DNA from 3 places in the Paenibacillus durus genome. Region 3 is predicted to be linked to each of the others. Evidence: riboswitches for the same ligand, from Rfam matches in the RefSeq annotation. Region 3 holds a riboswitch; each other region holds the start of a gene.
The links. Region 3 has a riboswitch for cobalamin ahead of PDUR_RS02075 (anaerobic ribonucleoside triphosphate reductase). Riboswitches for the same ligand answer to the same signal wherever they lie in the genome.
Positions count from the first base shown of each region.

Region 1: another riboswitch for cobalamin. It lies ahead of PDUR_RS13415 (HoxN/HupN/NixA family nickel/cobalt transporter); the one in region 3 lies ahead of PDUR_RS02075 (anaerobic ribonucleoside triphosphate reductase).
Region 2: another riboswitch for cobalamin. It lies ahead of metE (5-methyltetrahydropteroyltriglutamate--homocysteine S-methyltransferase); the one in region 3 lies ahead of PDUR_RS02075 (anaerobic ribonucleoside triphosphate reductase).

Region 1 covers NZ_CP009288.1:3,115,385-3,125,838, reverse strand. Annotated here, with positions in the region: gene PDUR_RS13460 (radical SAM protein) at 1-575, opposite strand, end outside; gene PDUR_RS13455 (hypothetical protein) at 544-1,608, opposite strand; gene PDUR_RS13450 (ATP-grasp domain-containing protein) at 1,649-2,974, opposite strand; gene PDUR_RS13445 (acyl carrier protein) at 2,967-3,215, opposite strand; gene PDUR_RS13440 (PIG-L deacetylase family protein) at 3,308-4,177, shown strand; gene PDUR_RS13435 (phosphopantetheine-binding protein) at 4,158-4,433, opposite strand; gene PDUR_RS13430 (hypothetical protein) at 4,466-5,479, opposite strand; gene PDUR_RS13425 (ABC transporter permease) at 5,794-6,573, opposite strand; gene PDUR_RS13420 (ABC transporter ATP-binding protein) at 6,570-7,214, opposite strand; gene PDUR_RS13415 (HoxN/HupN/NixA family nickel/cobalt transporter) at 7,247-8,035, opposite strand; cobalamin riboswitch at 8,201-8,389, opposite strand; gene PDUR_RS13410 (anaerobic sulfatase maturase) at 8,439-9,698, opposite strand; gene PDUR_RS13405 (ABC transporter permease) at 9,932-10,454, opposite strand, start outside.
Region 2 covers NZ_CP009288.1:4,153,182-4,163,635, forward strand. Annotated here, with positions in the region: gene PDUR_RS17920 (DUF4349 domain-containing protein) at 1-562, opposite strand, end outside; gene PDUR_RS28205 (DUF1540 domain-containing protein) at 872-1,024, shown strand; gene metE (5-methyltetrahydropteroyltriglutamate--homocysteine S-methyltransferase) at 1,099-3,399, opposite strand; cobalamin riboswitch at 3,621-3,824, opposite strand; gene PDUR_RS17930 (undecaprenyl-diphosphate phosphatase) at 3,928-4,788, opposite strand; gene PDUR_RS17935 (serine/threonine protein kinase) at 5,007-5,846, shown strand; gene PDUR_RS17945 (YitT family protein) at 6,208-6,891, opposite strand; gene PDUR_RS17950 (Crp/Fnr family transcriptional regulator) at 7,213-7,707, opposite strand; gene PDUR_RS28845 (hypothetical protein) at 7,872-8,042, shown strand; gene PDUR_RS17955 (AI-2E family transporter) at 8,367-9,446, shown strand; gene PDUR_RS17960 (hypothetical protein) at 9,535-9,939, opposite strand; gene PDUR_RS17965 (uracil-DNA glycosylase) at 9,969-10,454, opposite strand, start outside.
Region 3 covers NZ_CP009288.1:441,553-452,006, forward strand. Annotated here, with positions in the region: gene nrdG (anaerobic ribonucleoside-triphosphate reductase activating protein) at 494-1,012, opposite strand; gene PDUR_RS02075 (anaerobic ribonucleoside triphosphate reductase) at 1,009-2,994, opposite strand; cobalamin riboswitch at 3,196-3,426, opposite strand; gene PDUR_RS02085 (MTH1187 family thiamine-binding protein) at 3,755-4,063, shown strand; gene PDUR_RS28490 (hypothetical protein) at 4,090-4,293, shown strand; tRNA gene PDUR_RS02090 (tRNA-Thr) at 4,451-4,522, shown strand; gene PDUR_RS02095 (Ig-like domain-containing protein) at 4,697-5,473, shown strand; gene PDUR_RS02100 (hypothetical protein) at 5,606-5,800, shown strand; gene PDUR_RS02105 (hypothetical protein) at 6,013-6,897, shown strand; gene PDUR_RS02110 (PTS sugar transporter subunit IIA) at 7,103-7,606, shown strand; gene PDUR_RS02115 (GGDEF domain-containing protein) at 7,843-8,979, shown strand; gene PDUR_RS02120 (NusG domain II-containing protein) at 10,259-10,454, shown strand, end outside.

The sequences.
Region 1 (10,454 bases), 2.7 Mb from region 3:
TTGAAAATGCCCTTTCTTTGAAGCTCCAGCAGCAGCTCTACCGCCTGAATAACCTTTTGGTAGGTCCCTTTGCCCCTGATCGCATCGTTCTCCGCTTCGAATCCTTCCAGGCTGGCCAGAACGACCAGCCCTTCACCGATCTTGAGCAGTGAGTCCAGATGCTGCTCCAGCAAGACCGCGTTCGTGCAAATCGTAACGGTCCGCTGATCCTGTTCGAGCAGCTCGGCCAGCTGCGAAAATTGGCTGTAGTAAAGCGGCTCGCCGCCCCACAAGTACACCTTCGATTTCTTCTCCCGGGTAAATGCCAGCACCTTCTCTACAAGCGCGATATCAATTTCCTTCCTCTGATCCTCCTTGCTCATTTCCCGGTGAAAGCCGTCTTCATTCCATTCATAGCAATGCTTGCAGCGCAAATTGCAGCCGTTGTTCAGCTTGATTCCGATATCCTCCGGGACCTGCATCGCATATCGGCTGTCCGCTTTCCGCAAGCGGCTTGCCCGCGACATGTTCATAATCGTGCGTTTCAGATCGTTGAACACCTGCTCATCGAATTTCCGGGTTGTTTTGGGCTGCATCAAGGATCCCTCCATAATCAATCGATTGATTTCTTGCCCGCATCAGATTCTCATGCAAGGAAATGAGCGTATCCATGGAATAGCCTTGGGCCTTCCAATCCTCATACCAGATTCCGAAGCCCTGCTTGATCCAGAAGGCGGCATTGGCCGCCTCATGCCTGCCGAACGGCTCCAGAAAAACGAAAGGCGTCGCGGCGGCCAGGGACTCCATCAATGAATAACCGCCCGGCTTGCTGATGATCGCGGCGGAGTGCCGAATGACATCGAACAACGGCGGATAAGGATGCTGATTCCGGTAAGCAGGCGCCCGGCCCGGCTCAATCCGCGCGAGCGGGGGAAACTGCATGCGGCCGTGTTCGTCCTTTATCCAGGGGCTCCACTGCGGATCATTCATGTAATATTGAATTTGTTCATGGGGCTTAATATCTTCTTGGTAATAGGCAAGCCCATTAAGGCGTTTCCCCGCCAGCAGCAGTTCCTGTACGGCTGACGGATAAGTTCCGATGCCCCAGCCACCTCCGTGCGTAATATAACGTTCTTCCCTCATCCGCAGCGGTATGGGAGCCTCATCGGAAATAGCGATCCGGTAGGACATGCCCTTGGAAGCCGGGTCATAGAACCAAATATGCTTGTATGAAACGCCTATGTCCTCATATACCAGATATGAAGGAGAGTGAACGGCGTCCAGATGGAGACAATCCACCTCCAGCCGCGTGCTCCCGATATAACGCTGATACTGCTCTATAATTGGAAGCCAGAAGCCGGTTGCGGTGATCAATCGGGTTCTGCCCTCCCGGCTCCAGACTTCAAAGAGCTGCTGCAGCTTGACGGAATCCAGGCAGCTGGAAATATCACGGGCCAGCTCGGCCCCTTTTTTGGCTACGGCGAAGTTTTGATGAAAAGCTTTTTTGTACACCGGCACCTTCTGCTTAATGTGCTCCAGGTAGAGATCCTCCAGCACGTACACATCCGCGGGGATGCCTCTGCCGCTTAATTGGCGGCCAAGCTGCATGACCGGCACATAAACGCCCAAAGAGTTGCCGGAGCCGAGCAGGGTGATTGGTCTTGTTTCGCTAGCTATACCATTTCCCTCCTTTCGACTCGAAGCTGTGTCTCATTCGCTCCAAATAACGCTCCCGCTCCGGCAAATGATCAGCAATAACGGTCATGTAGAGCCTGCCCTTATGCAAGCGGCCCCCTTCGGGTGCGGCGGTTCCGGCTTCGGCTGCGCCAGCGAACAATGTGGCGGAAGACAGCGGCAGAATGCCGTTTCCTTGCCGGTTCGGATACAGAATGTCATGCCGCTTCAGCTCGTCAAGCCACCATTCGTAATCGAACCGTTCCTTGAACCCAACCGAACGGAAGGTAAAGAAGCCTTTTTTTCCGTGAGTCTCAAGGACTTGATCCAGACGATGATTAATGAATCCCATCGACTTCCGCGCATTAATCTCGACAATCGGTACCAGCGTTCCGTCTTTTAACATCATGGAGTCGATACAGACCGGCCCAAAGTAACCGGCATTATACAGGCGATTGGCCGCTTGCATCAGCACATCGAAGTAGCCCGCCCTTTCGAGCGCCCCCCGCCCTTCTGCATCCATGGATTCGGAGCCCAAATAGGCAAACTGCCTGTTGAGTGTTTTCTGCAAGCCGATCAGATGGAATGAACCGTCCCTCATAATATCGAACTGGCAAGAGAAATCGCACTCCACATCCAGGAAAGGCTCGATTACGAAAGCGGTAGTTTTGCCCTCTCCTTCCTGTTTGCGGATATAAGACGCCACTCGCTCCAGGCTCGCCTTCGATTGAAGCAGCATATTGCCTTTTCCGGAAACGCCGTACGGATCTTTAATAAGAACTGATCCATGCTCCGCCAGCAGGCTATGCCCAAGCATCGACAGCTCTTCCGCCGAGTACACCGGCTTACCGAAGCTTTCGCCAAGAAGATTCCCGGTCAACCAGGTAGAGTATATTTTGGAATTGACCCGTTTCACCGTTTCGAGCCTCGGGACCTCGGAGGCGTATCCGTATTTGGCGATAACCTCATGGGTATACGGCACGACGGCGAAAGGGGATAATGCGTCAAATGCTCTGTACCGCTCATCACGTTCCGGTTCGGATACCATGGCCTGAAAGAGATTAGCCGATGCTTCCTCTCCCTCCCAGACCCAATGCCCGAAGGAGAAACCGATGCTTGCCAGATACGCCTTATGTGCATCCTCCATGGCAAACCGGGTTAATAGCGTATCGCCGCTGCCGCAGAACGGAAACATAAGCTCATCCATCGCCAGAACGATCCGTTCTCTTTCTTTATCGCGAATAGCGGGCAAGCGCGCCAGATTCTCATCTCTCCAGTGGGACTCCGCGTCAAAGATTCCGGCAACGAGCTCTCTAGCCAATCTTCTTCTCCATGCCGTTCAGGAAATCGATGAAGCGCTCAATGGACAGCAGACTGTTGTAATCCAAATCCTCGTACACAATTTCCACTCCAAACCGGTCTTCGATCTCCAGAATGAAATTGATCATCTGTAGCGAATCCAGGCCGACATCATTAATCAAATCGCTCTCTGGCGTAAGAGTGCTTCGCAAGCTTTCATCCTCTTTGATTTTGATAATAATTTCTTTAATACTCTCAAACATTTCTCCTCTTCCTTTCTAAATTAAAATGATATGAATAACATATATAGATATATTAGTATATAATTGTAATACTAATGCAAAGGGGGTGCCTTATGCCACAACATGTTTTGTTTATTTCCGCCCATTTGGACGATGCGATCCTGTCCTGCGGCGATTACATCGATGCCCTTGTACAAAAAGATTACCAGGTTACGATCGCTACCGTCTTTACGGGTATGGGAACGGAGTTGTCCATGCTGGCCAGAATCCTTCACAAAAAATTCGGGCTCGGGATGGATACGATGGACGTCCGCCGGCAAGAGGATACTCTAGCTGCGAAGGCGCTCGGCGCCAGCGTCCTGCATCTCAACCTGCTGGAATGCATTTATCGTAAAAATAAAGACGGCAGCCCTGTATACAGCAAGCTGAACGAGTTGTTCAATACGGAGTGGAGGACTGAACATCAGGTGATGGAAGAGATCGTCTCCGCATTGTCAGAACAAATCCAATTTGAAAATTATGCAGGCGTTTACGTGCCGCTTGGAATCGGAAGGCATATCGATCACTGCCTCGTCCGGCAGTCCGCCGAGCGGTGCGGGCTTTCAGCCGGAAACGGTACAGGCTGGCCTGCTCATTTGATGTATTACGAAGACCTGCCTTATCTATGCTTTAATAATGACTTAACCTGGAGAACCGAGCTCGCCGCGGGACTAAGTGAAAGATCGGTCAAGCTTGGGCGCAGCAACTTGAAAGCCAAATTAAATGCAGCGTTGAAATACAGCTCGCAAATCAGCCTGCTTTGGACGTCGAGATTCAGCATGCTGAGGCAAATGGCGGAACATGCAAGAGGAGCGGCTCGTCAATCAAAGCGGGAAGGCTCTGTAAGCTGCGATTATTTCTTCAGAGTTTACGCGGCGGATTCGAAAGCTTCCGTACCTCTTGGCGAGAGCGGGACATCAGGCGCTAGACTGCATCACCTTTAACCATTGCGGCCAGATCAGATACCATTAGTGGGCTTCTGTCTATCTGGCCCAGGAGTTCATCCGGCAGCTCCGTCTCGTATTCCGTCTCCAACTCGACGACAAGTTCAACGACCTGAATCGATTCCAGTCTAAGCCACACATCGCGAAGCAGCGTGTCAGCCGTAATGGACGCGTCCTCAGAGGAAGTGCCTGGAGAAGATGATATTTTTTGCTTGATCAGTTCGATAATTTGCTCGGTAACACCTTGCTTACTCATGCCTCACACTCCTTTCATCCATCATTTAACAATTAGGCTATCACTAAATTCGATAATAAGATTTTAATTTGCTCTTCTTCTTCGTTTCTAATTTTTCTTATATTTGTTATTATTTTGTCGATAATTGACGATTGTTCCGTAACCATATACTTGATAAGGAAGTTTCTGCACAGGAGAGCATCATTTTCTAGACTTTGATAACGCTCCGCAAGGTTAGTACCCGGCTTCAAATAGCCGTGCTGCTCCAGGAAGGGAATCCGGCGCAGCATGAGCGCTTTATGGTCACAGAGCACATGAAACGGCCGGTAATCAGCCCCCTGCTCTTTATTCTGAATCTTTATAAGATTCTCAATCAATTGGTCATAGACTCCCAGTCCGTATACGCAAGGATTTGTCCGGTGGGTCATTTCCCTGCTCTTCTCAAAGCAGTTATGCCCCGTTAAAAAGCCCTCCAGCTGCTCCGCCAGATTCGATATATTGAACTCATAGCCTATCGAGTCATTAAAGCTGATCAACGATAAGCCGCCCTTGCCGGAATAGAGCCAATCATCCTCCCCTTCTATCGCGTGGTACGCCTTCTCCAACTGCTCGAACGGAACCTCCGCGAAAGAATATTTGCCCGTAAACGTGAAATCGGCTGCATGGAACACTCGGCGCTCCAGATCGTATCCGTAAATAAACAGATCATGCGGCAGCCGGTCATGTCCCTGCACAAAAAATGCCTGATCGAACACGCCGTATATGTAATTGTTCAGATTGATACAGTCCACAATAAAGGCGCAAATGTCCTCATTGATGAAACGCACCGTTTCCCGCTTCAAATGCTGATGAAACAGCCATGGGCAGTATTCGAATACGGGGGTCCGGAAAAAATCCACATAGGCGCTGATCCAACCCGGATTCGTAGTAAGCTGAAGCTGAATAAAGTGATTCATAATCCAGGGTTCCGTTTCCGGATAATTGTCTAGCACCGCGAAAGAATTCGCCACCCATTGCCATGAAGTAATGATCGGGTATTGCATCGGTAAAATTTTTGAGCTGCTCATGCAATCCTCCTTTTTAGTTTCCTCAGTTGACGGCCGGGCTGTAATTACTGGTAATCAAGTTCTGTTATACCATATAAAACCAAGCAATCTGGATATAATATACATCTTCTATGTTGTTTTTTCCAGAAAAATATTTCAGCAAAGATAAACGAGCCATACCTCTATTTGATAAAGATTTCATTAAGGGGTGGTTTACATGGGAACATCATTACAGGAAATGGGATTAGAAGAAACGGAAAAATAAGGGGCCTGCCGGCTATTTGTATCCGGAATGTCCGGTGAATAGCCGGGCAGGAGAAGTGAGGTTTATACGTTTATAATTCAAGCTGGCTGCGGCGGTTAAAAAATGTCCGGTATCCGAGCTGTACAAACAGGATGACAGATAACGATACGCTCCCGACAATTCCCAGCATAATAGCAATTTGGTACTCGACGGCCACGATTGGCGATGTCCCGGACAAGATTTGTCCTGTCATCATTCCGGGTAAGAACACGATGCCCATGCCAACCATCGAATTTATGGTGGGCAGCATGGCGGAATCGAATGCCTGATTGACGATCTCCCGTGCTGCCATTCTTGGTGTAGCTCCGAGCATGAGCGCCGCTTCCACTTTATCTTTTTGGCCGTGCATGCCTTCGATCAGGGAATTCACGCCTAACGCGACCCCTGTCATCGAATTGCCGACGATCATCCCGGCTATTGGAATGACATACCTTGGTTCGTACCAGGGAGCCAACTGCAAGACAATGAAAATAAAATAGATAAGGCTGACCAAAATACCGGAAGTCATCGAAAAAGCAATGCTTTGTTTCAAGGCTTTGGACAGCTTCCCTTTTGTCCGGTTAATAACCGTCCGAATGGAGAAAGCGAGCATAATCGCCACAAGCAGCAAGGTGTACACCGGATGAGCGTTCCCAAATACGTACACGAGCAAGTACCCGACGAGAATGAGCTGCAGGGTCATGCGAACCGCCCCGATCAATATCTCCTTTTCACGCGGAATGCCTTTAATTCTAACGATTACAATCAGTAAAATCACGAACAGATAGGCTGCGGCTAGCTGCCAAAATAATAAATCAATCGTTCCGTTCAATGTGCATCCCTCCCGCTTCCCTGCGGCATTCCACTTTTCATTTCAATAACAAAATCGGCGTATGTATCGGCAATATGACGGGAATGCGTAATCATGACGAGTGTTTTGCCGTTTTCACGAATGAATGCGGTCAATCTCTGCATTACCGTATCCGCTGTGTCTTCATCCAGTGCTGAAGTCGGTTCATCCAGAAGGAGCGCCATCGGATTCATCACAATAGCCCTCGCAAGGGCTAAACGCTGCTTTTCCCCACCGGAGAGATCCTCCGCATTTTGTTCCATATTTTTTTCCAGACAGGCGAGATGAAGCGCCTCCTCCAATTGTTCATCGGATGCTTCAGGCTTACCGGCAAAAGACAATCCGATCTGCAAATTATCTCTTATCGTCCCTTTGAACGTGATCGTGGCTTGCGGCACCATCACCGCTTCTCGCCTCCACTCGGTGGGGTCCAGTTCGCTTGAAAGATGTTGACCCAGCCAAATCTCGCCTTCATCTGGGCTATCCAGTTGATTTAACAGCCGAAGCAAGGTTGTCTTTCCGCTGCCGCTCCCACCTACAATGCAGGTTATTCTCTTTGCAGGTATCGTTAAGTCTGTGATCGACAGAATCCCTTTGGCTTTTACTCCCTTTAACCGGAACATCGTCGCCCTCTCCTTTTGGCCATATAGATTCATCAACGAACTGTCTTTGACTTCGCTCGCACATTAACAAGGACAAAGCAAAGAAGTAAGAATAAGAAAATAATAATCCCGACGATTTCAAAGTCAAGCTCTGCCCAAGGATTAAAGTAGGTGAATGCCTGATAGAAAGAAACACCGTAGGCCAGAGCAACAATCACCCAGCCAATGATTCTTGAAGCTGATTGCCCCAGGCTGCTTGATTGGTTCATCATTCTGAATGTAATTAGAGAATCGATGGTATCGGTAATCATCATTCCGAGCATAAAAATAAGTCCCAGAATTAAAGGCATGTACGTGAATGAATTACCGGCGGCTGCAAGTGCCCAAACGGAGGTTTGACTAATGGTCTCCGCAGCCAGTGCGAAGATCCCTCCTACTAAAATAATTAAAAATGGATTTGTAGTTCCCCGCGCAACATTCGAAATAAACTTCCCTTTAATCCCCTTAAGTTGAAATTCCTCATTTTTAAATTTGGAACGCATTAGATTAATAATATTTATGGTTCCAATGATAAATAGGGATATGATCGATACCCAGGTTGCAAAGGTGTCAAAGTACTCAGGAAATCTAAAATTTTGGGTAAACATTCCGAGAATTGTCGCCATACCAGCTACAACTGCTCCATGACCAAATGAAAACAGTGTACCTACAAAGCGGGCAATCGGGCTGCCCATCCGCCAATTGTAACGGGTTTGTCCATCAATAAAAGCTAAATGATCCGCATCCAGTCCATGACGAAGACCCAGCACAAAAACAAGAAGTATAAGCGATATCGTTGACATTGATGATTCCTTCTCTCTTCATCTGATTTTTAACACGCAAAAAAAGCCCCAGGCAACCTTTGGTAGATTCGGGACTTTCCAATGGGAACGTTAATAAACATCAAATTAAGCAGAGCTAAATTTCGAGTTCATGTTTCGTCACCACTCCTTTTCTCCGAAGGCAATTTTGGTGTGCAAATCTAGGTAGGTCTTCTGGCTTCCGTATCATCGCCTGCCTTCTGTCTTCCCCAGACTTGCTGCTGAGTGACATAAAAGAAGGAGGCTCCTCGGTTACAGCGGCGGGACCGCTCGGGATTTACACCCGATTCCCTGTTACCCCTTGATCTCACAAGGGCACCTGATTGCAAGATATGAAATTTCTTTGATTTTAATTCTAAAAACTTTGATTATCAATAGATTTTAGTCAGATTGTGACCAAACCTAAGCAGCACTGCTTATATTTCTTGCCGCTGCCGCAGGCGCAAGGATCATTACGGCCCGGGAGCTGTCCTTTTAAATGATACTGCATATTCTGGCGGAACAGGCTGCTTCTGACGTTGTCTCCAAGCTCCTTCATCCGCTCGTCCGCATACGCGTAAATCTCCTTGTAGCTGGCGCAAAAATAATCTCTGCCTCTGGCCTCAAGCTCCGACCCCCATTCCCGGTTGCGAGGGCAGCCGCCATGACACAAAGGTTTCCATTCACAGCTCCGGCATCCCTCCGGCAGTGCTGGCTTCATTCCGAGAAAACGAGTGTACAACGGATGCTTCAAAATGTCTTCAATGGAGTGTGTCGCCACGTTGCCGATTTTCCATTCAGGAGAAATATAAAAGTCGCACGGATAGGCGTCTCCGTTCTGCTCTAGAATAATCGTGGTCGGGCACTCAGCCCTATGAATGCACAGCTCTGCCTCCCGGTTCGTATAACCGGCAAGCATGTTGTCAAAAAAACGTACGGAAACCCGCGGGTTCCCTCCGTTATACCAATAATCGAAGGCTTCACGCAAAAATCGGCCGTATTCCGCAGGTGTAATATCGTAAACGCCCGGCTTGTCCGGCTCCTGGGACCGAAAATCCATGCACGGAATGAACTGAACGTAGCTGAAGCCTTCTTGTTCCAAGAAAGACATGATCTCGGCAGCATGACCTACGTTCCCTTTGTGAATGACGGACAAGATGTTGAAGTCCACTTGATGGCGCCGTAAATGTTCAATTCCCTTCATTACTCTGTGAAAGCTGCCTTGCCCAAGCGAGTCCACCCGCCGCGCATCATGAATATTCTCAGGCCCGTCCAGGCTTACGCCGACCAGAAAATTGTATTTTTTAAAAAAAGCCGCCCAGCGGTCGTTAAGCAGCGTCCCGTTCGTCTGAATGGAATTTCCGATGATTGTCCCCTTCGGCGCGTAGCGGGCCTGAAGCGACACGACCTCTTCGAAGAACTCCATACCCGCGAGCAGCGGCTCCCCTCCCTGCCAGGCAAAAGAAGCCGCTCCCCGTGACCGGGCCATATATTCCTTAATGAATTTCTCCAGAATGGCGGAATCAATCCGGTTGATCTTCGGTCCCGGCTTGCCGCCGCATGTACTGTAGTAGCAGTAATCACAGGCCAGGTTGCAGTCCTCCGAAACCGTCTTCCACATCACGCCTACATGCCGATGTTCCAGTGTTGCGACACCGCAGCCCATTGTTACTCACTCTCCCCGTCACTCCTGTCTTCTCTTGTATACTTTATCGTATTGCAGCAGCTTCCGCCAGCATATAAGGATATAGGGTTGCTCTTTATAAGGGGATCTAGCTCTGCCGGTGAAATTGAACCTCCCGCCGCTGTTCTGTCAACGGGATGCCGGTTGTTTCAAGTTAATGCTTGGCTTATTGCTTTTTTGCTGCGCGGGCTGGGGTTACATTAATTCCCAACCTCTCATAAATCCTTGGACTTAAAACGCAACATCCCTATTACAAAAGCTGCAACCGTGTACACGATGGCATATATAACAAAGGAATTTGAGGGTATCGAGGAAAAATTGTTGCTTACGGGTGAAGACACGTCGATAGGAACCATCCCGCTCAATTCGTCAAAGCTGAATAACTCGGCAATCACTTTGCGCTGCAGACCGTCCGCGGGCATGATCAGCGTTATGATTCCGGTCAACCGATTCAGCGATTCCGTCATAGCAGGGTCCTGGCTTAAACCGGAGCCGATCCGTTCAATCATGCCTCCCAGCCAGCTTGCTCCATACAACATCGTCATAAACACCCCATTGCCAATGGCAGAGAAGAATCCGGAGCCGAGCATGGACACGGTCACGAGCAGAGGGACGGCCAAGGAGAACAGCAGGAAGGATTTGATCCAGGCTGCCGGATCTAATGGAATCGCCGCATGCGCCCTGGCAATGAGCAGAATGGAAATAAACAGCAGCAAAGCGTATGCGATTCCTACGGTT
Region 2 (10,454 bases), 2.3 Mb from region 3:
AAACGTCCTGACCCTCGATGCTGCTTTGAAGAGATTCACTCTTGATCTTCTCTAGACTGTCCAGGAAAGAGGAAAACCCGGAGGCCGGCACCTTTATAACAAATGTACCGCCATGCTCGGAATCGGACATCGTTTCCGTGAATCCAAGAATGTATCCGCGGGCAAGATTAATCATATTCCGCACTTCCGTCTGCGCTTGCTCGTAATTTTCGACTTCCATATTGAGATTGGCATGATAGATTAGCTTGTTGTTCAGCCCAGCGGCTACATCGCCGGACGCGAAACCGCTGAAACTGCTGATGGATTGTTCTGCAGCCGAGTAGCTTGCAGACTCTTTACCGCCCTCCGATCCGGCAGCTTGCGCGGTTTCGGCGGTATCTGCAAGAACGTCCGCAGCAGGAGCCCCCTTGCTGACCGCATTCGATTGAGACGAGTCGCTTTTTTTCATCAGGGATTTTTCAGCCTTATCCGCGTTCCTGGCGCCGCTGCCCGAACTGCAGCCAACCAGCATGATAGACAACAACAGCACCGTTACCATACAATACAGACCTCGCTTGAACATCCGCATCCCCCCAAAAATTATCTGTTGGTCCGATCTTTAATCTCCAGACGTTTCCAGACATTGAAAGGTTGCGGAGCACAAATCTTTCTTATGCAATTTCTTTAGACAGGCGCTGATGAGTATCTCAGATACCGGGTATATTAGTGTCCTGGGATCATCCTCCGGTATGACCTTTGTGGTATAAATCAAGAAGAATGAGGAAATTATACTAACGAACAGCCCTACATTCGCAAGAATGAGGGCGTGCTTTCCCGGATAAGGTCCACCTTGTCCGGGCGTTATTCATTTCATGACAGGAGGTGAATACTTATGGCAAAAGATGTGCTTTGCGAAGTGAACACCTGTACTTATTGGGCGAATGAAAACAAGTGCAACGCTGAGTCGATCTTCATTGCTTTCAACAACGTGCAACAAGCTTCCCGCTCCGAAGAAACAGATTGTGACACGTTTAAGAAGAAATAAGGTATGTATATAAAAAGCAATAAACCGGGATCGGATTCCCGGTTTATTGCTTTTTAAAGTCGATCTTTCGCAAGTTACGGCTGAATAGCCCGCGCTTTCTTTCTTGCATCCTCAGCGGCCGCCACCATATTTCGCAATGATGCCTCCGTCTCGCTCCAGCCCCGCGTCTTCAGTCCGCAGTCCGGATTGATCCAGAACTGCTCCGGGTGCAGCACCCGCAGCGCACGGTCGATGCCGGTCTCCATTTCTTCGACCGACGGAACCCGCGGACTATGAATGTCGTATACTCCAAGGCCGATCCCCTTGTCATATTCCATTTTCTCAAAGCTTGCAATCAGCTCACCATGGCTGCGCGATGTCTCAATGGAAATAACATCCGCATCCATATCGGAAATGGAGTCGATCATATCACCAAATTCGCAATAGCACATATGGGTATGAATTTGCGTCGTATCGCGGACGAGATTCGTTGAGATTCTGAAAGATTTTACGGCCCAGTCCAGATAATGCCTGCGGTCCTTCTCCTTGAGCGGAAGTCCTTCACGCACCGCCGGCTCGTCCACCTGAATCATTTCCACTCCAGCGCTTTCGAGTGCCAGCACCTCCTGCCGCAGCGCGAGCGCAATCTGGTTCGCTAGCCGCTCCCGGCTTAAATCGTCACGCACGAAGGACCAGTTCAGAATCGTGACCGGCCCGGTCAGCATGCCCTTTACCGGCAGCTTCGTCAAAGACTGCGCATAGACGCTTTCCTTGACAGTCATCGGTTCGGTGAACGCGACATCGGCGTATATGACCGGCGGCTTAACGCACCGGGAACCGTAGGATTGCACCCAGCCGTTCTGGGTGAACAGAAATCCATCCAGCTTCTCCCCGAAGAACTCCACCATATCTGTTCGTTCAAACTCGCCATGCACCAGAACATCCAGACCGATGTTCTCCTGAAGTGCGATGGAGTCCGCAATTTGCCGGCGGATAAAGCCGTCATAGACTTCCTCGCTCAGCTCGCCCTTGCGCCATTTCAGCCGCGCCTGCCGGACCTCCGGCGTCTGCGGAAAGCTGCCGATGGTCGTTGTCGGCAGCAGCGGCAGCCGCCACTTGTCCTGCTGGCGCTTTGCCCGCTCGGCATAGGCCGGGCTTCGCCGGTCGGGCAGCTCGGCCAGGCCGCGTTCAAGCTCCGCCACGTCCGCGCGGCTGCGCTCGGGCAGCTTGCGGAAGGCGGCCAGCGCAGCCTGCGTCTCGGCTAACGAAGCCCCGGCGGCGTCACGGCCCTCAAGCAGCGCCCGTTTCAGCAGCGCAAGCTCCGCCAGCTTCTCATCGGCGAAGGCCAGCGCGCTGCGCACCTCCGGCTTCAGCTTCTCCTCGCTGCGCACTGTCACAGGCACGTGCAGCAGGCTGCTGGACGGCTGCAAAATCAATTTGCCCTCCGGGACAAGGGCAGTCAAGCGCTGAGCCAGCGCCAGCTTATCATCCGGGTCGCAGCGCCAAATCCCGCGCCCGTCGATCACTCCGGCTCCAAGCGTCTTATCCTTCGGCCAGCCCAAGCGCTCGATCGCTTCCAGATTAGCCCCGCTGTCGTGTACAAAATCGAGTCCGATCCCCTGCACCGGCAGCTTCAGCAGGGCTTCAAGCGGTTCGGCGGACTCGAAGTAAGTCTGCAGCATAATGGAGAGTCCCGGAACAGCGGAATGAAGCTCGCCATAAATTTCGCTTAGAAGCTTAATATCCTCTTCCCGAAGTCCGGTCACTACCGCAGGTTCGTCTATTTGAACCCAGGCCGCCCCCTCTCGCTCCAGTTCCTGCAGCAGCTGCACATAGACCGGCAGAAAGCGCTGCGCCACACTGCGGATTTCCGAAGGGGCAAAGCCCTTGGACAGCTTCAGGAACGTATAGAGTCCAATGACCACGGGCTTGCCGTCAATGCCCGCCTGCGATTTGGCGAACCGGTATGCGGCAAGCGGTTTGTTCTCCGTCAGAACAGGCTTAAGATCCCCGATCTCCGGCACGATGTAATGGTAATTCGTATTGAACCATTTCGTCATTTCGCATGCCGCCGCCCGGGAATTACCTCGGGCCATGGCAAAATATAAATCCAGTCCGGCAGGTCTATCTTCATACCGGTACCTGGGCGGCACAATGCCGAACATGACTGCCGTATCCAGCACATGATCGTAATAGGTGAAATCTCCGACAGGAATCAGATCGATACCCGCCTCCTGCTGCTTGCGCAGATTACCCAGCTGCATGCGGTCCATTTCCGCCCGCAGCTGTTCCTCCTGGGTTCGTCCCGCCCAGTAACCCTCCAGCGCTTTTTTCCATTCCCGGTTCGCGCCGATTCTTGGATATCCGAGATTGCTTGTTTTTACTTGCGTTGTCATTTCCATGTTCCTCCTATTCGACTTATCCTGCCGTGGTCTTCCAAAAAAACATCAAACTACGTTGTTTGAGGAAGTGACATCTTATCCGCCTCGGAAGGCCCGCTTCCTATTTCACATAAACGATCCAACAAAAAGGCGTCCTTCCTTAAAAGCCCAAGAGGAAAGACGCCTACGTTAATATCACGTTTGCGATCTAACACCTCCCTATCTCCCGTAGGTACTGCAGTGCGTTGAAACAGGCAGGTCTCCTGGCTGCGGCGTCATCGTCCGTAAGCGGCCTTCCCGTCAGCGCGGGCTGACAGTGGCATAAAGGGCTGAAAGACTCTTCCGTTACAGTGGCGGGACCGCGTCGGCTTTGCACCGAGCTTCCCTATTAAGCTCCGGAATTCTCTATTCCGGCAAGCACCTGTTTCCGTTATTTAGTGAATGGTTTGAGTGGTTGATGAGTACAACATTTATGTTACGGCAAGACCCTGCGGCTCGCAATAGGAGATAGGGGTTCTGGTTATATCGATACCTGATAACCGGTTAAAAGAAAATAATATAGACCACGGTGGCCAGCACAATGCGGTAGATGGCGAACGGCAGCAGCTTGATCCGGTTGATCAGCTTCAGAAAGAACCGCATCGACAGCAGCGCGAACACGAAGGCGCTGATAAATCCGGCGATAAAGAACGGCAGTGCATCGAGCGTAAAATACTGCCAGTTCTTGTAAAGCGAGATCAGGCTTGCGCCGGCCATGATCGGAACGGCCATAATAAAGGTGAAATCGGCGGCGGCCCGGTGGCTCAGGCCAAGCAGGACGCCTCCCGAAATCGTCGAGCCGGAGCGGGAGAAGCCGGGCCAGAGCGAGACACACTGGATTAACCCCACCGCAAGCGCTTGCCTGTATGTAATCTGGTCAACACTCTGCTTCCTGGCGCGCTTCGGAGCAAATAAATCCGCGCAAATCATAAATAGGGCGCCAATTACCAGACCGATCAGCACGGTTGATGTCGAGAACAAATATTCATCAATATAATCTTCGAATAACATTCCTAGCAGACCGGCAGGAATGAGACCTACAATAACCTGTCCAAGCTTCAGACGGCCCCCGGTCTGTACCTGCAGCTGGCCGTCCGGGACCGGTTCAAGCGATTCCTTGCTAAAGCGTTTCAGTCCGAGCAAATCAATAAAACGTTTCCTGAAAATGACGACAACCGCAAGGATTGAACCGAGCTGGGTCACGACTTTAAATGTATTAGCTGTGTATTTTCCGAGAAACTCCTGCGATTTCAACCATATATCATCGACAATAATCATATGTCCTGTAGAAGATACCGGAGCGAATTCGGTCAGGCCTTCGACCAGACCAAGTACGATGGCTTTAATAATGGCTAGCAGATCCAAGCTTACGCCTCCTCAATGATTAGATTTCAATATTTTTTCTTTATACTGTAGCTTAAACACTGGATGTAATTTCTGAAACTTGCAGCCCCACTTTTCAGGTAAGAAACTCTAACCGCATCTCTTGTCATCTGACTTCCAGACTTGCGAATGCCCTAGGTAAATATGCAATAATGAAGGAATAGATTACACATGACGGAATACTGTTGGGAGGATGTCCATTGCTTGCACGCATGCGCGCATTCATATCCGCCTGGAGGGATTACCCCAGGGAGAAAGGAGAGCTGATTGGGCAGCGTTACGAGGTGCTCTCCCGGATCGGCATGGGAAGCTACGGACTGGCTTACCGCTGCCTGGATAAGCGGGAGAGACGCCAGGTGGCCGTCAAACAGGCCAAACCGAGCAAACAGGATGCTGGGAAGCAGATGCTGAAGCGGGAACGGGATATCCTTAAGCAGCTGGATCATCCCTATATCCCGGCCTGCAGAGATTATTTTGAGGAGAACGGCTCTGCTTGGCTGGTTACCGATTATATTGAGGGTTATACATTGGAGCAGCTAATTTTCGAGCGGGGATTCATTTTCGGGGAAAAAGACACGCTCCGCTTCGTCTTGAGCTTGATGGAACGGGTGAACCATGTGCATGAACGCGGCTTCGTGCACCTTGATCTGCGCATTCCCAACATCATTCTCCGGGGGGATGATATCTACTTAATCGATTTTGGTCTGGCCCGCCGGATCGGGGACGATCCCCCTTGTAATAACGGCGAAGCGGAGCGGGATAAGGACGGACTGCCAAAGCGCATGCCCGCGTCCAAACAATCGGATTTGCACGATATCGGACATCTTATGCTTTATATGCTGTATTCAGGGTATACTCCCGCGCCGGGCGGCGCCGAGCGAAGCTGGTCCGAAGAGCTGGAGCTTACGGCGGGAGTGCGGCACATACTGCTGAGACTGCTTGACGAGGAATCGAATCCATACACGGAAACGCAGGAGTTCATTCGGGATGCCCAGCAGGCATTATCCGATTTGGACTCCTTAGCCGATCTCAATGAATAACAAGAAACGGACGCCTCCCTAAAATAGGTTAGCATCCGTTTCTTATTTACTGCATTTAGAAGCGAATATTCAGCTTGAACTTCCATATCTGTTCTTGTAATAGCCGTGGCCGCGTCCGCTCCCGTAACCGGGTCTGCTGCTGGACGAATTTCTGTAATGCATTGGTCTCCGGTAATTTCCGGAAGAACCTCCGTGTCTTTCGTGTTTCGAGTGTCCGACGGAGTGAATGAGTTTGTCGATAAGCCTCCTGAGCATGCTGTTTCCTCCTTTTATTCGGATACTGTATAGTTTTAGGATTTGCATCCTTACTCCTTCTATACGTAGAAAAAGCCAGCCGGTTTCGGCTGACCCCAAATAATTATTATAATTTTCCTGCGGCGGTTGCTTCTTTACGGCCCACAAGCGCAGGCTGAACCTGCAGCTTTTTCTTTGTCCGTTTCGGCTTGCCAAGCGAGGTTATAAACGTGATAACCTGGCCGGCCACGATCACCGCCATCGCCGTATACATCGTTTCTCTGAGCGGCATATAGAAGAGTGACAGCAGCAGCACGACAATGTCCATTATAATGAACACGGTGCCGACCTTAATCCCCTTCCACTCGCTGATCAAGAGAGACAGGATGTCATCACCGCCGCTAGCGCCTCCGCATCGCAGCACCAGTCCCGCGCCAAGACCCGTCAGCAGTCCGGACAGCAGCGCCGCCAGCGCCAGGTTGCCATGGAAATTAAGCACTAGTCCGGAATAGCGCTCCATCAGTCCGTAGAACACGGTAAACGACCCTATGGAAATAAATGTATTGCAGACAAATCTCTTTCCTTTGAGTACCAAGGCTGCCAGCAGAACCGGAAGATCAAGCAGCAGCACGGTGAGCGATGGCGACAGTCCCAGAACGTACTTGCCGAGCAGCGACAGCCCAACGAACCCGCCCTCGGTCAAATGGTTCTGATAATTGATGTGATAGTAAGTAAAACTAAGCAACAACGTTCCGATCAAATTAATCGTCAATTGTAGCGGCAGACGAACACCGCTGTTATGGTTCCTCATACAGGCTCCCCTTATCGTAAATGGCGGCTAGACGTCCCACCAACCTCTACGACGGGGTGAATCGGTTGTCTTTCTCCTTCGCATACCTATTCCCTTCCTTCGTAGAGGCGGCTAGCGTCAACTGACTGTTCACACACCTTCTACAAGGAAGCTAAGTATAAGATAGATCATAACGTTTCCAAATCGTCCTTTGGGGAATCGTCCTTCGGGGACACATGGTATCCTGATCCTTTCGATTTTGTTTTGAATTCTGACCCCATTATACCACAGAAAAGGCTATTTCCCAACAAGTAGACAAGTTCTTCCAGAAAAAGTACAAGCTCAGCCGCGCAGCAGCCTGTTCACCGTCTCCCTGCGGACGCCGATCAGCTGTCCGATCTCTTCCTGAGTCAGCAGTTCGGTTAATGGGACCCCGTGCGAATAATCGCGCAGCCATTTTATTAGCAGCTCCAGCCTTTCGGCAGGCGACCCGATCGTAAGATGATCCAGCCGGGTCTGCATGAATCTTACCTTTTCCTGCAGCAGAAGGGCAACCTCCATTGCTTTACCCGGCTCCTCGCGAAGCTGGCGGTACCATTCCGAGGCCGGGATGGGCTGGGCTTCGCTGCTCATGAGCGCAGTGGCCGTCCCGTGAGCTTCTTTAGGCGAGATGAGCGAATGGTGAGGCACCGTCTCCCCGGGATAAAGAATGTTGAACAGCACGATATTCCCATTCTCATGCAGTCTTGTCACCTTGAATAGACCGCTCTTGATATGGTACAACGTATCACAGCTATCGCCCTGCCTAAATAAAATCTCCCCTTTATGCAGTATCATCCCTTAATTCTCCTTTAGCCAGTGATTGTCCGATTAATCCAGTATAATCAATATGCCCCTTCCTGCTCAAGAAGCCTTGGAAAATACATCCTTCCCGCCTATTCCGTCTTTACTCTTCGCAGCATACCTTGTAGCATACGACCAGATGAAGCGGGTGAGAGAAGATGGCAAATAAGAAAAACATCCAACGCATCCCACAGGAAGAGGAAATGTCCGCAGAAGATTACGCCATCATCGCTGCGGCGCTGAGCGCTTTAGGCGATTTCTTCTTTTTCTTGTCCCTTGTAAAAGCAAAGGAAACGACTCAGGCAGAACCTAACAAAAAATTAAGATAATAAGAAGAAACGCCTGACGGAGTCTTTTTAAGAAGCAGGTACGTTTCTCGTAAAAATATAAGGCCAAACGATAGGCGAGAAGCTTATAAAGTCTTATATTTCAAGAAGAAACGGCGGCGCCGCTCTCGCAGAAGTACATGAAAGCAAGGCTGTCTTTCGTTCCGATTAATTCGGGAAGACAGCCTGTTTGTCATGTTCGCCATTCCTTGGCCTGAAATGAATCCGGCGGTTACAAACCTGGAATCGGGTTTAACTATTTAGTAGACTGCATATTAGTAGATCCATCATACATACTATTTGGGTCCATATTAGGAGGTGCGGCCATTGCTGCTGCAGAACAAGTTTTTCCGTACCACGCTTGGAATCATATTTCTACTGCTTATCCTTTATCTCGGCTCCAAGGTTATCGTTCTATTCTCGCCTATCGGAACCATCATTAACCTGCTGCTTGTACCGATGATGCTCTCCGGATTCATGTATTATTTGCTCCGCCCGCTGGTCAATTATCTGGAAAAAAGAAAGCTCAAGCGCCCGATCGCCATTTTGCTCATCTATGCCGTATTTATTGCTCTGTTCGCTATTTTCTGGGTCGCCGTCTGGCCGACGCTGCAGGATCAAATCCAAAATTTTATCCGAAACGCGCCGTACCTTGTCCAGGATCTCCAGACCCAGCTTGACCGTCTGCGCGAGAACCCGATGTTTGCGAGGTTATTTCACGGGGAATCGGATTTGACGGTCCGGCTAACCGAATACCTGCAAAACGCGGTAACCTGGGTAACGAACTCCATCAGCAATCTGATAACGGTCATCTCCAACATTGTTGTCGTTGTGGCCACGCTGCCGATTATTTTGTACTATATGCTGAAAGACAGCCATAAGCTGCCCCGTATTCTGCTCGGACTGATTCCGCGAAAATACCGGAGTGAAGGGCAGGAAACGCTGGAGCAAGTCGATTCTGCGCTCAGCAGCTTCATCGTTACGCGGGTGATTCTGAATCTGATCCTGGGCCTCACCCTGTACATCGGTTTTCTTGTGATCGGTTTGCCATATGCCCTGCTGCTTGCCCTCGTGTCGGTGCCGTTGAACTTCATTCCCTATATCGGCGCTATTCTTGCTTCCATTCCCGTTGTAATCGTCAGTTTTATCGAATCTCCCATGACCGCCTTGTGGTCTCTGGTCATTATTGTCGCTGCACAGCAAATCCAGGATAACCTGCTTACTCCGATCATTTACGGCAAATCTCTGGATGTCCATCCGCTGACTACGGTAATCATTGTACTTGTGGGCGGAGAATTCTACGGTATTATCGGTGTGCTGCTGGCACTGCCGGTCTATATGACCGTCAAAATTATTTTTCTTCGGGTATACGAAATTATCGTTGCAGAACGGATGAATGAAACTTAACTGAGGCCTGTCTATACCGTGTTAAAAAGAGCCCTGCCTGCATAATTTGCAGACAAGGCTCTTGAGGTTGCTGGCTTAAACTTGCGCTCTAGCCTTTTAGCGAGCGGACGACAAACAGATGCGTCCCTTTCATCAGCGTTCTTCCGTCTTCCAAAGTGACCGATCCCTTCGTATGGGAAACAAGGGTGGTATTAAGCGCAATCAGCCGGTCCCCCTTCCAGACCGTGACCGCCGACTTGAAATAGACGGCATTATCGAATTGCAGCCGGTCTTTCATAATATAGCCGACGGAATGAAGGACTGGAGGGAGCGCTCTTTCTTTGGGAGCCAGCGCTTTGATAATCGCAATGTCGCGAATAGGGACTCCGGCCTCCTGATGGCCGATGACTACGCGCCCTGCGGCGCTGTCCCACTTGCGCAGCACTCCTCTCATCGTGACGTAAGGAGGCTTTCCAAGATACGCAATAACCGGCTTGCCTACCCAATGTCTCATTCTAATAGCCCCCTTCTGCCTGACCCGTCCTATAAATTCGGTATGTTCCAATCGATCGGTTCCAGACCGTGAGCGCTCAAAAATTGATTGGTCTGCGAGAATGGATTGCTGCCGAGAAAGCCCCGGTGAGCCGAGAACGGACTCGGGTGAGCCGACCGGATCACTTTGTGATGGCTATGGTCGATGCAAGCACCCTTCTGCTGGGCATGGCTGCCCCATAAAATGAAGACCAACGGTGTGTCCCTTTCGTTAAGTTTCTCCATAATAGCATCCGTAAACCGTTCCCAGCCCATTCCTTTATGCGAGTTGGGCTGGCCTTCGCGCACGGTCAGAACCGCATTGAGCAGCAGCACCCCCTGCTGTGACCAATGCAGCAGCGACCCGTGATTCGGAATATCAGCGCCGATATCGCTGGCCAGCTCAGTATAAATATTGCGCAGGGACGGCGGAATCCGCACACCAGGCATCACCGAAAAGCTGAGCCCATGGGCCTGTCCCGCGCCATGATAAGGATC
Region 3 (10,454 bases):
CTGAAACGAGCATGATATTTAGTTGAACTGGAAATCCTCCCTCATAATTTGCCGTTTGCGTCCAAAAGGCGGGAAAACGGACAAATAAGCTGGAGAATTTCCGTCTTAATTACTTGAATACAGTTATATGCTAAAAATAGACGGGAGAAATTCCCGCATATTCGCTATAGAATTGCCCAAGAAGGGTCTAGGAAGGGTCCAAGAAGGGTCCAAGGGCCGATAATCCGATTTAAGGCGAAAATCCGGTTTAATTGATGACACAGTAATTCCAGCCAAAGAGATCGGAGGGCTGCTTCATATGAAGGACTGGCCCAATGCAGAGCCCGGCCTATTCAGAGGGCATTGGTCAATCCAGGCTCTGGCTCATCAAGAGCTTCCGGTCTATCCATAGCTCCGGTTCAATTCGTGCCCCGGCCTATACGCTTGTCCCGTCGGTTCAGCTTCCGTCACAGACCCGCCGGAAGTTTCGGCGCTCCGCTCAAGAAGCCCCGGATTACAGCATAACCGCTGGCTGCCACAGCACGGTCTCCGCGCTGACAAGGCTGGCCTGAACGTCGATAATCCGTTGATTGGAGCTGCCCCGGAACCGAAGGGTGGTATCCTTCAAGGCTTCCACGAAGCGTCCGTCAATCAGCACCTGGCAGAGCGACAGCAGTGTCCATTCCGGCGATCCCGGCATAGCCGTGAGCTCTTCATAAGTGTAGCCGGTGTAGATCCACACCGGGAACTCCGGCAGCGCCGCGCGCACCTCGCGGATGAATTCCGCCGCTTCCTCGGCGGAGAAAAAAGGATCGCCGCCCGCCAGCGTCAGACCTTCCAGCAGCGGATTGGCCGCCATTTCGCTGATGATCTGCCGCTTGCGCTCCGGCGTGAAGGATTCGCCGTAACCGAAATTCCAGGTTTCGGGGTTGAAGCAACCCGGGCAGCGGTGGCGGCACCCGCTGATGAAGACGACGGCGCGCAGGCCTTCGCCTTCGTTAATCGACTCCGGGTAGTAGCCGCAAATATTCATAGATGCTTGACCCGGTCCCTAACCTCGGCTTGCTTGGCCGCATTGAAGCGGGTCTGATAATCTCCGGTCAAGTAGCCGGTAACCCGGCGCAGGCGGCGGATGTGAACCTCCTGCTCATGAGCGCCGCAGGAAGGGCAGTTCGTGCCGATCACGCCTTCGTATCCGCAGTCGGAGCAGCGGTCGACAGGGTGGTTGATGCTGAAATAGCTGATATTTTGCTCCAGGGCGTAACGGATGATTTTGACAAAAGCCGCCGGATTGCTGCGTGCATTGCCGTCCAGCTCAACATAGGAGATCGCACCGGCGTTGCAGTAATCGTGAAACGGCGCTTCCACCTTGATCTTGTTCGCCGCCCCCGTTTGGTAATAGACCGGAACGTGGAACGAGTTCGTATAATACTCGCGGTCGGTAACGCCTTCTATTGCGCCGAATTCCTTGCGGTCGATCTTGGTGAACTTGCCGGACAGGCCTTCTGCTGGAGTGGCGAACAAGGTAATGTTCAGATCAAGCTCTTCGCTCTTGCGGTCGCAGAACTCGCGCATATGCCGCACGATGGCAAGCGCCTTGCCATACACTTCCGTGTCTTCAGCGTGATGCTTGCCGTACATCGCTTTCATGCATTCTGCCATTCCGATGAAGCCGAGCGACAGGCTGCCGTGCTTCAGCAGTTCCCTCACCGGTTCTTCCGGTCCAAGGGTCTCTCCGCCTTCCCATACGCCCTCGCGCATCATGAAGTCGGATGCTTTCGCTTTTTGCGTTCCCTGGATACGGAAACGGTGGAGCAGGCCGTCCAGGGCAATCTCCATATAATGATCAAGATCATCATAGAAGCCTCCCTCATCCGCTGCTTGGCGCAGGCCCGTTACCGTTCCGTTCTGGATGCCGAGCCGGACGAGATTCAGCGTATTGAACGACAGATTGCCTTTGCCGGAGCAGTGATTGCGTCCGAAGCGGTCTCCCAGCACCCGGGTGCGGCAGCCCATCGTCGCGAATTCGGTATCCGGGTCCGCCGGATCGTAATACATCAGGTTCAGCGGAGCATCCAGATTCGCAAAGTTCGGATACAGCCGCCGCGCCGAGCATTCCGCTGCTTTCAGGAACAGCTCGTAGTTGGGATCGCCCGGCTGTTGGTTCACATCTTTTTTACATTTAAAAATCTGAATCGGGAACACCGGCGTCTCGCCGCTTCCCAGTCCTTTCATCGTCGCCGTCAGCAGGCAGTTGATCACAAGCTGTCCTTCGGGTGAAGTGCAGGTACCGTAATTGATGCTCGTGAACGGAATTTGCCCGCCCGCTCTGGAGGACATCGTGTTGAGATTATGTATGAGGCTCTCGGCCGCCTGGAGCGTCTCGCTCTCCGTTTCCTTCATCGCGTAGCGGTAAGTCCTTGGATACTGTTCCTTCAGATCGGTTCGGCTCATTGTAATTTCCCCGAGATCTTCCCCGGCTTGTCTTTCTTCGAAATAATCCAGGCCCTTGCGGAACAGCTTGGCAAAAGACTTGGCCACATAGGGGGCGAGATCATGATCGAGCTTGCTTCCCGATACGCCGCCGTACTGCGCATTTTGCTGGGATTGAAAAATAATCGCCGTAAGCGCCATGGCCGTCATAATGGAGTTCGGAGGGCGGACGCTGCCGTTGCCGGTGTTGAAGCCCTGCCGGAGCAGCTTGTCGAACGGGATGAAAATGCAGTTCGTCGTTCCGATGGCATATTGGTCCAGATCATGCACATATACGACATTATCCTTGATGGCTTTCACAAGCTGAGGCGGCATGGTGAAGCTGCGGGCATACCATTTGGAATACTCGCTGCCGAATTTGCTCATCTTGCCGGAGAAGCTTTCCCCGTTCAGATTGGCGTTCTCCCTCAGCAGATCCATATCTCGGCTGTCGATAATATCGCGTCCTAGACCGATGACTTCCTCCAACAGAATTTCGTTCGTGCTTTGCCCGTCGGCATGCCGTTTGTCCAGCAGCGTCATTGCGCAGTTCTCCTCTCTATTACATCCCAGGCCTGAATTTGAACAATCTTGCATCTTTATAATTTAAAAAAGCATCTCCCGCATGAAGAACGCAGGAAATGCCCGTATGCGAGTGCGAGTGGGGCATTCCAAAAATGCCCGCCATTAGTTGCAAGCTGCATGCGGTCACCGCTCCCGTTCCTCGCAGGGGCTTTGAGTTAATGGTGTCGCTGGAAACAGGCAGGTCTCCTGGCTTCCGTCTGTTCTTCCGGCGCCTTCCCAAGAGCCGCTTCCCGCGCTCCAAGTGGCCTTATGCCGGAAGATGCCGCCCGTATCCTGCTGAGGAGGGGCATCCGGTTACAGTGGCGGGACCGCAGCGGATTCGCACCGCGCTTCCCTATTAAGCTTGGATTCTCCGTCTGAGAGTCAAGCACCTGATTCCACTATATTTTGTTGTCGTTTATTTAAGATAACCCAATATATTGTATCTGTAAACATATTTTTTGAGATTCTGATATCCACAGAACATCCACAAACGGTCCACAGGTAATCCACAAATTCATCCACAAATGCCCTGCTAGAGTGGGGGTGAGAGGGGGGCTAAGGGGCAGTTGATTCTCCGATTTACCGTAAGTCTGATAACAAGAACTCTGTCCCGGGCCTGCCGTCCGGATGAAAAGGAAGAAAGCTATTTGTAGCCCGGCGTCCCAGTTGCTACAATATAGGAAAGCTGTATATTGACATTTTCAAAAAGTGCAGCATGGAAAGGGAGGGTATTCAAATGGCTATTGCCGAAATTACCGTTATACCGATCGGAACCGGCAGCACCAGTCTCAGCAGTTATGTCGCAGGCATGCATCGCGCGCTGGAGGGTGTGGAGGGCATAACCTTTGAGCTTACATCCATGGGTACGATTATCGAAGGGCCGCTGCCGCGCATTCTGGCCGCTGCCCAGGTCCTGCATGAAGCGCCATTCGCCAATGGCGCCCAGCGCGTGTCCACCTCGCTCAAAATCGACGACCGCCGCGACAAGGCGGCCAGCAGCCGGCAGAAGCTGGAGTCGGTGGAGCGTAAGCTGAAAGAGGAGTAGGGGAAGGCCAGTCGGCGCTGGGACGCATGGCTGCTGCCCGGCGCGGTTCTGCCGGAACGGCAGGGTGCCGCTGCTGCGCGGATAATTGCCGCTCCCGAGCGATGGCAATTCGTCATGGCGGGCTGCCAGCCGAGAGGAGCAGCGGTCCGGCAGGCCAAGCAGCCGGGCTGCGGCGTGCAGAAGGGCAGTGGTTACGGGCGACGGCTGCTGCAAGCACCGCTGCCAGGTGACGGGAGCGAACGCCGAGATGCCTTCCCGGTTACGGCGGGAAGGCATCTCTTGCGCTCGTAAAATGCGGATGCTTAGCAAAGCGGGGGCGAAATAAAAGTTGCTTTTTTCGTCAAACGAGGTATAATAGTTTCTGTTGTGACGGAAAATTCACATCATGCTGGTGTAGCTCAGGGGTAGAGCAACGCACTCGTAATGCGTAGGCCGGGGGTTCAATTCCCTTCACCAGCATCCTATAAGACTTGATATAGCGCGGTTTCCCGGATTATCGGGAGCTGCGCTTTTTGATTTCTTCTTCCGAAATCATTGGATTCTGGTTCCGACCTAAGAGTTCATTGTATTGACTTTAGTGAGTTTTCCCAATTCCGATATATAATGGTTGTTACAGAGCGAAAGGGTGGTTTCATGATGAAAAGGTTAGGGACATGCTTGATACTATGGATAGTTATCTTTGGACTAATGTTACCGACAAATGTTTTTGCCGCAGATAAAAGCATGTTAGATGTAGCTACTTTCACATTCTCTAGTAAAAAGTTAGGTGTTGGAGAAACTGCAACTTTGAAGGTTAATATCGTGGCAGAACTCACTACTCTTACATATGGGCAACTGGTGCCTAAATCATCGGACGAATCCGTGCTAACGGTGGAGAGCGACGGTTATTTTAATTATGTTATCACGGGAGTAAAGGAGGGCACAGCCGATATAATATTCAGTGCGCCGGGATGGGCTGAAGAAAGATATTCGATCACTGTAAAAAATCCGAGTCAGGAAGAAAAGGATTATTTGACTTATAAAGATCAGATGAGCGCTCTATTTGAGTACGATTCGATAGTTCATGAGGCTTACAATAAGAATAGAATGGACATTAGTGCTGCGAGCAGAAAAGAGCGTTTTATCGTTTTTAACAATGTTATTGTGCCAACCTATACAAAGTTAGTAATAGGAGCGAAAAAAATCAAAGCGCCCAATGCAGAACTGCAAGCTGCGCATAATATCTTTTTGAAAAGTGTTAAGTTGCAGTTGGAAGCATTTATGTTAATGAAGCAGCATCTATCCAGAGGAACGCTGACAGACGCTGGATTTAAAGTCGCTAATAAAAAAATGAGTGAGGGAGTGAAATATGATACACAGTTCGGTGAAATGCTCGATCTATATAAGAAAAAGTATGAAATAGAAGATTAGTTAGCCCTAAATAATGGGGATCAATCCTGTCTGGCGTTAGTGCCCGGCGGGATTTTTTTACATTGCATAAAGAACGAATGTTCGCATATAATACAAACAAACGTTCCTATTTTGGAGGCGAACAATGTGAAGATGAGTGTTGGTCAAACCATCGAAATTGTATATATGGACCGGTCCGGAAAGATTACGCAGCGGAAAATCGAGGTCAAGGGTATCCACGACGGCCGGATTCGGGCGACCTGCCTTACCACCGGCGCGCCGCGCGTATTTTTGGCGAGCAGCATCCTTGCCTGGCAGCCGGCGGGGACGCGGCATGCTGTAGGATAGTGTACGTAAAACGATAAATCCATGATTTTATACCCAAGACAATATTCCCAATACCCGAAAATATGGTGAAGTATCTGATTCTTATTAACTATTTCCGACAGATATCCGATTAATTAATAGAAAGGGAAAAATAGGATAGTTGCTTTTTATCTGCAATTATGCTGTGAAAGTTGAGTTACATAAGTTCAAAATTATGTTAAGGTGGGGTTGTAGTGAATAAGTTATTCAAGTCTGTTATGTGTTTGGTTGTGATGGTAGTACTGTTATTCCCTGCAAGTGCGTTTGCGGCTGATGAGAAGCTGGAGTCGGTTGTGGATTTTACCGGCTTTAATACTACTTTGACTGTCGGTGAGACCGCTGGTTTTAGCGCGCTTATTCATGTTTCAAGTATGTCGGAGATTGGAGATTATGACTTTGTTCCGGTGTCTTCCGATACTTCGGTGCTTCAGGTGGAGTCGGTATCAACGTATTATTCACATATTCATGCGGTTGGAACCGGTACAGCGACTTTAACGGTTGATATAGGGCATGGGTATACACCGTACACGGTAACGATCAAAGTGGTGGATTCCCAGGATAGCGTAAATAACTCTGCCGAGGACAGTACCAATAATGATCCCGTGGACTATACCGCCTCGGACGATTACTATGGGACAGATGAAGATTATACGGATGATGACGCTAATGATGTGATGCTTGATGCCTTGATTGAATATGTTGACCAAATGGCACCGTTGGAGAAATATGAGAATTCAGCATTATCGGCGTACAACAAGTATCGGGTAGTGACTCCGTCCAACCGTAAGAAAGCTTATTTGGCGTTCAACAACGTGATCGTCCCCAATTACACCAAGCTTGTCGTAGGCTTGAAAAAGATTGAGCCGTTGAATGAAGAATTGAATGTAATTCATAGCCACCTTCTCTCTGGCTCCAAGCTACAGCTCGAAGGATTTACCATAATGAAGACTTCGTTGTACAGTACGAAAATTGACTATAAAAAGCTTACAAATGCCAATAAGAAGTTGGCTGCGGGCCGCGCGTTATTTGACAAGGCTAAGACAGAAATAAATGAATACACCACCAAATATGGCGGTTAATCAAACCGTCTCTTCCTGAGTATTCTTGTTAGGCCAAATATGCGCGGATTCCCGAAGTTTGGGGCCGCGTTTTTTGTTCTTTGGTCAGGTCCGACGGCCATGGCGGAAATTCCTTGTATTGTAGGAATATCCCTAAAATTTGTATATCAGCAGTTTCGGAAATTAGGCCGGATAGCTTTATTAAGCGTAACGGGAGGTACCGGACATGTTTGAATTCGCCAAAAAGAAAAAATCCGCCAGGCTTATCGAGCTTGAGGCTCCGTTAAAAGGAAAGACGCTGACCCTGGAAGAAGTGCCGGACCCGGCATTCTCGAGCGGCACCATAGGGAAAGGGAGAGCGATCCTGCCCTCGGAAGGTAAAGTAACGGCGCCTTGTCCGGGCACGGTCGTTCATATCATGGAGAAGAGCAAGCACGCGCTGCTGCTCGAACATGAAACCGGCATTCTGATATTGATTCATGTCGGCATTGAAACGGTATCGTTAAAGGGAGAAGGCTTCTACCCCTGTGTGAGTGCAGGCGATAAGGTAAGCACCGGCCAGACGCTGCTGGAGTTCGACCTGGAGGCAATTGCAAAAGCGGGGTTGTCCCCGGTCACGCCAATTATCATACCTGGTGGTCAGGACTTGATCGAGAGCGTGGAGTTTAAGGGTGGCACGGCCTCCCATGAGGATAAACCTTTTATCCGGATTTTGCTGAAGAATCTGTAAAAACAAAAGGCAGGATGAACATCCTGGCCTATCCACATTGCAACGCGGTTTTCCTGGTGGGGACTGTGTTTTTTATTTTTCCAGCATTCACCGGCGCGCTTAGCGGATTGCAAGGCTCTTGGCGGATTGCAAGGCTTTTGATTGATTAATTCCTCATTTTTCTGTACAATTTTCAAGATTATTGTGAAATCTTTGCGGCAGCTTATCCTAAAATAATATTCTGGCGTGGTGAAGGAATGAGAATAAAGGACTTTGTAAATTCGTCCGATGCTTCCATACATAGGCAGACCAAATGGATCAAACGTTTTTTGGAGACTTATTGGGTCGTCATTGCGCTGCATTTTGCCGCTCAGTTGTATGCATACTTATATCTTCCGTATGAGATCGAAGCCGGGATTTTCTATTATAAGGTTCTTTTGGGGCCGACGCTGCTGATGGGCGGAAGTGTCGCGGCGGCCCAACTGGTCGACCGGTTTGCGGCCAAATACTCTTTCATCTCCTTGTTTGCGGCGGGCACATTTGTTTCGATGGTGATTATCCATCTGAATATGGATATTCGCATTATAGGGGCCGTTATGCTGCTGCCCATTATGGCTTCGGCTATTTTCTTCCGGCTTGATTTAACATTGTATACGGCAGTCTTGCAGATTGTCGCCTTCTGTATTATGTACAATTGGGATTCCCGGTTCAAGGCCTTTCTGGGTCCGTTCGATCTGATAGCCATTCCCATCTTTATTCTTGTCGGCACGCTGGTGGCTGGCATTATTATCGTCAACGGACGCGAGCTTCTGTACGATCTGGAGACGACAATGACCGCCAAGCAGAGTCTCATGGCCGAGAACGCCACGATGCTGAAGATATCCAAAACGGATGCCCTGACCGGATTGTTCAACCATATGTCGTTTCATGAATATTATGAAAAAGCGCTGGAATACGGGGAATTGGGAGTTCCCTTTCATCTGGCTCTGATCGACATTGACAATTTCAAGGGAATTAACGATAAATTCGGGCACCGGACAGGTGATCTCGTCTTATCCAGAGTGGCGTGCACCATTCAGGAGAATATTCCATCCACCGATATTGCTACCCGCTACGGCGGTGAGGAATTTGCCATACTGCTGTTTGAGCAGACGTTTGAAGAGGCGCTCTGCCTGATGGAGCAGGTTCGGACGGCGTTCTCCGAGACGCGGCATGCGGAACTGGGCGGACTTGCCGTAACCGTAAGCATTGGCCTCAAAAGCTATGAGAGGGGAACGACAAAGGAACGATTGTTTGAAGATACGGACGCCCTGCTGTATACCGCGAAACGCTCCGGTAAAAATAAAGTCGTTACGCCCCTTCAAACTGTGGACGAAGGCAGCGCAGTGTTATAGATGAGATGAGATCGGCGGCTTCCCGTGAGTGAAGCATGGGAATTTTTGGGCTCTGACGATAATTTAAGGTTATTTTCAGGTTCTGGTCAGGTTCTTTTCAGGTTTGGGGTGTATATTGAACTTACCAAACACCCCCCAGTGTTTTGTAATATATTCTTTTACGGTCCTGTCGACTCCCAAGGCAGGGCCGCTTTTTTTAGAGAAGGATGATTTAGGAAGAGAGAATGTGATCTATTTCACAACATAATGCAACAAAATAATTTATATTAAATTTAAGTAATAAAAATTATTGTATAATATGAACTTAAAAAATGACATCAAGATAGGAGTAACGAAGGGGAAGTTTGGAACTGGAGGAGCGATAGCGACCGCCCGAAAGCTTTCCGAAGGAAAGCTCGCTTCGAAAGCATAAGCTGTCTCCGGATTTCATCCGCGAAGAGCGGTTTAATCAAGAAATCTGGGGATGGGCAGCGGCCGGAAGTCCAAACATTTCTCGTAGTTACGACTGACATCTGATGGGAAAATCTAAGTTCATGTTATATAGATCGGGAAAGAGGAATGAAGGATGAAAGTAGAAGGCAGTTTCCGTCGCGGATTGGCTTTTGGCGTAATGTTGAGTGTTCCTTTGTGGATGTCCCTGGCAGGCTGGCTGCATGTTCTATAAAATGGACAGCGCCCGATATCCGCATGCAGCGGTTACCGAGCGCTTAGTTATGCTATGCGGAAACGCCTGTGTCCGTACGACAAGCCGGCCGTTTCCGTTCATGTATATTTAATCTTCCCGCCGTTCGTGAGCAACGGGCGTATGCTCCTCTTTATTCCAGCAGCCGTATGGGGATAATAGCTCTGCATCCAAAACGACAAAAGCCCTGCCTCTCTTTTATCCTTGCGGCTCCAATGACCGCTCCAGTGTGAGTCGGAAAACCAGTTTGAATATCATCTCATATAAATAAGGAAGAGTCGCGCTAGAAAATGTGGAAACTTCTTTGGCGAATTCCATAAACTCGGAAAAATCAAATATTATCAAATTTTAACATATTATTATCCGGGATGCAACAAGGTTTCAGCGTTTTCTTCCGGCGGCGCAGTTTATGGCTTGCCTGGGACGGAATATCCCAAAAAAACCGGACCATCCTTTTTTTTCTAGCGATTAATATACATTTTGTGAAGTCCGATTAAATACGGTGAATAAACTTTTGCTTTCATTGAAGGATTTCCAGGAGGCCGTTATAATTATTAAGTCTGGTTGGCATTTGATTAAAAAATAAGGGAGAATTTTATGAAACGCGCAGATATGCTGCTGATTGCCGTCATATTGATTGCAGCGCTGGCTTTTCTCGTGCCCCGTTATTTCTCCGGCAATGAGGCCAAAGGGGGACAAGGGAAAGAACTGGTAGCCAATGTCACGGTGGATGGCAAGCATTACCGTACCATTAAGCTCACTAAAGAGGAACAGACCATCGATATCCGTACGG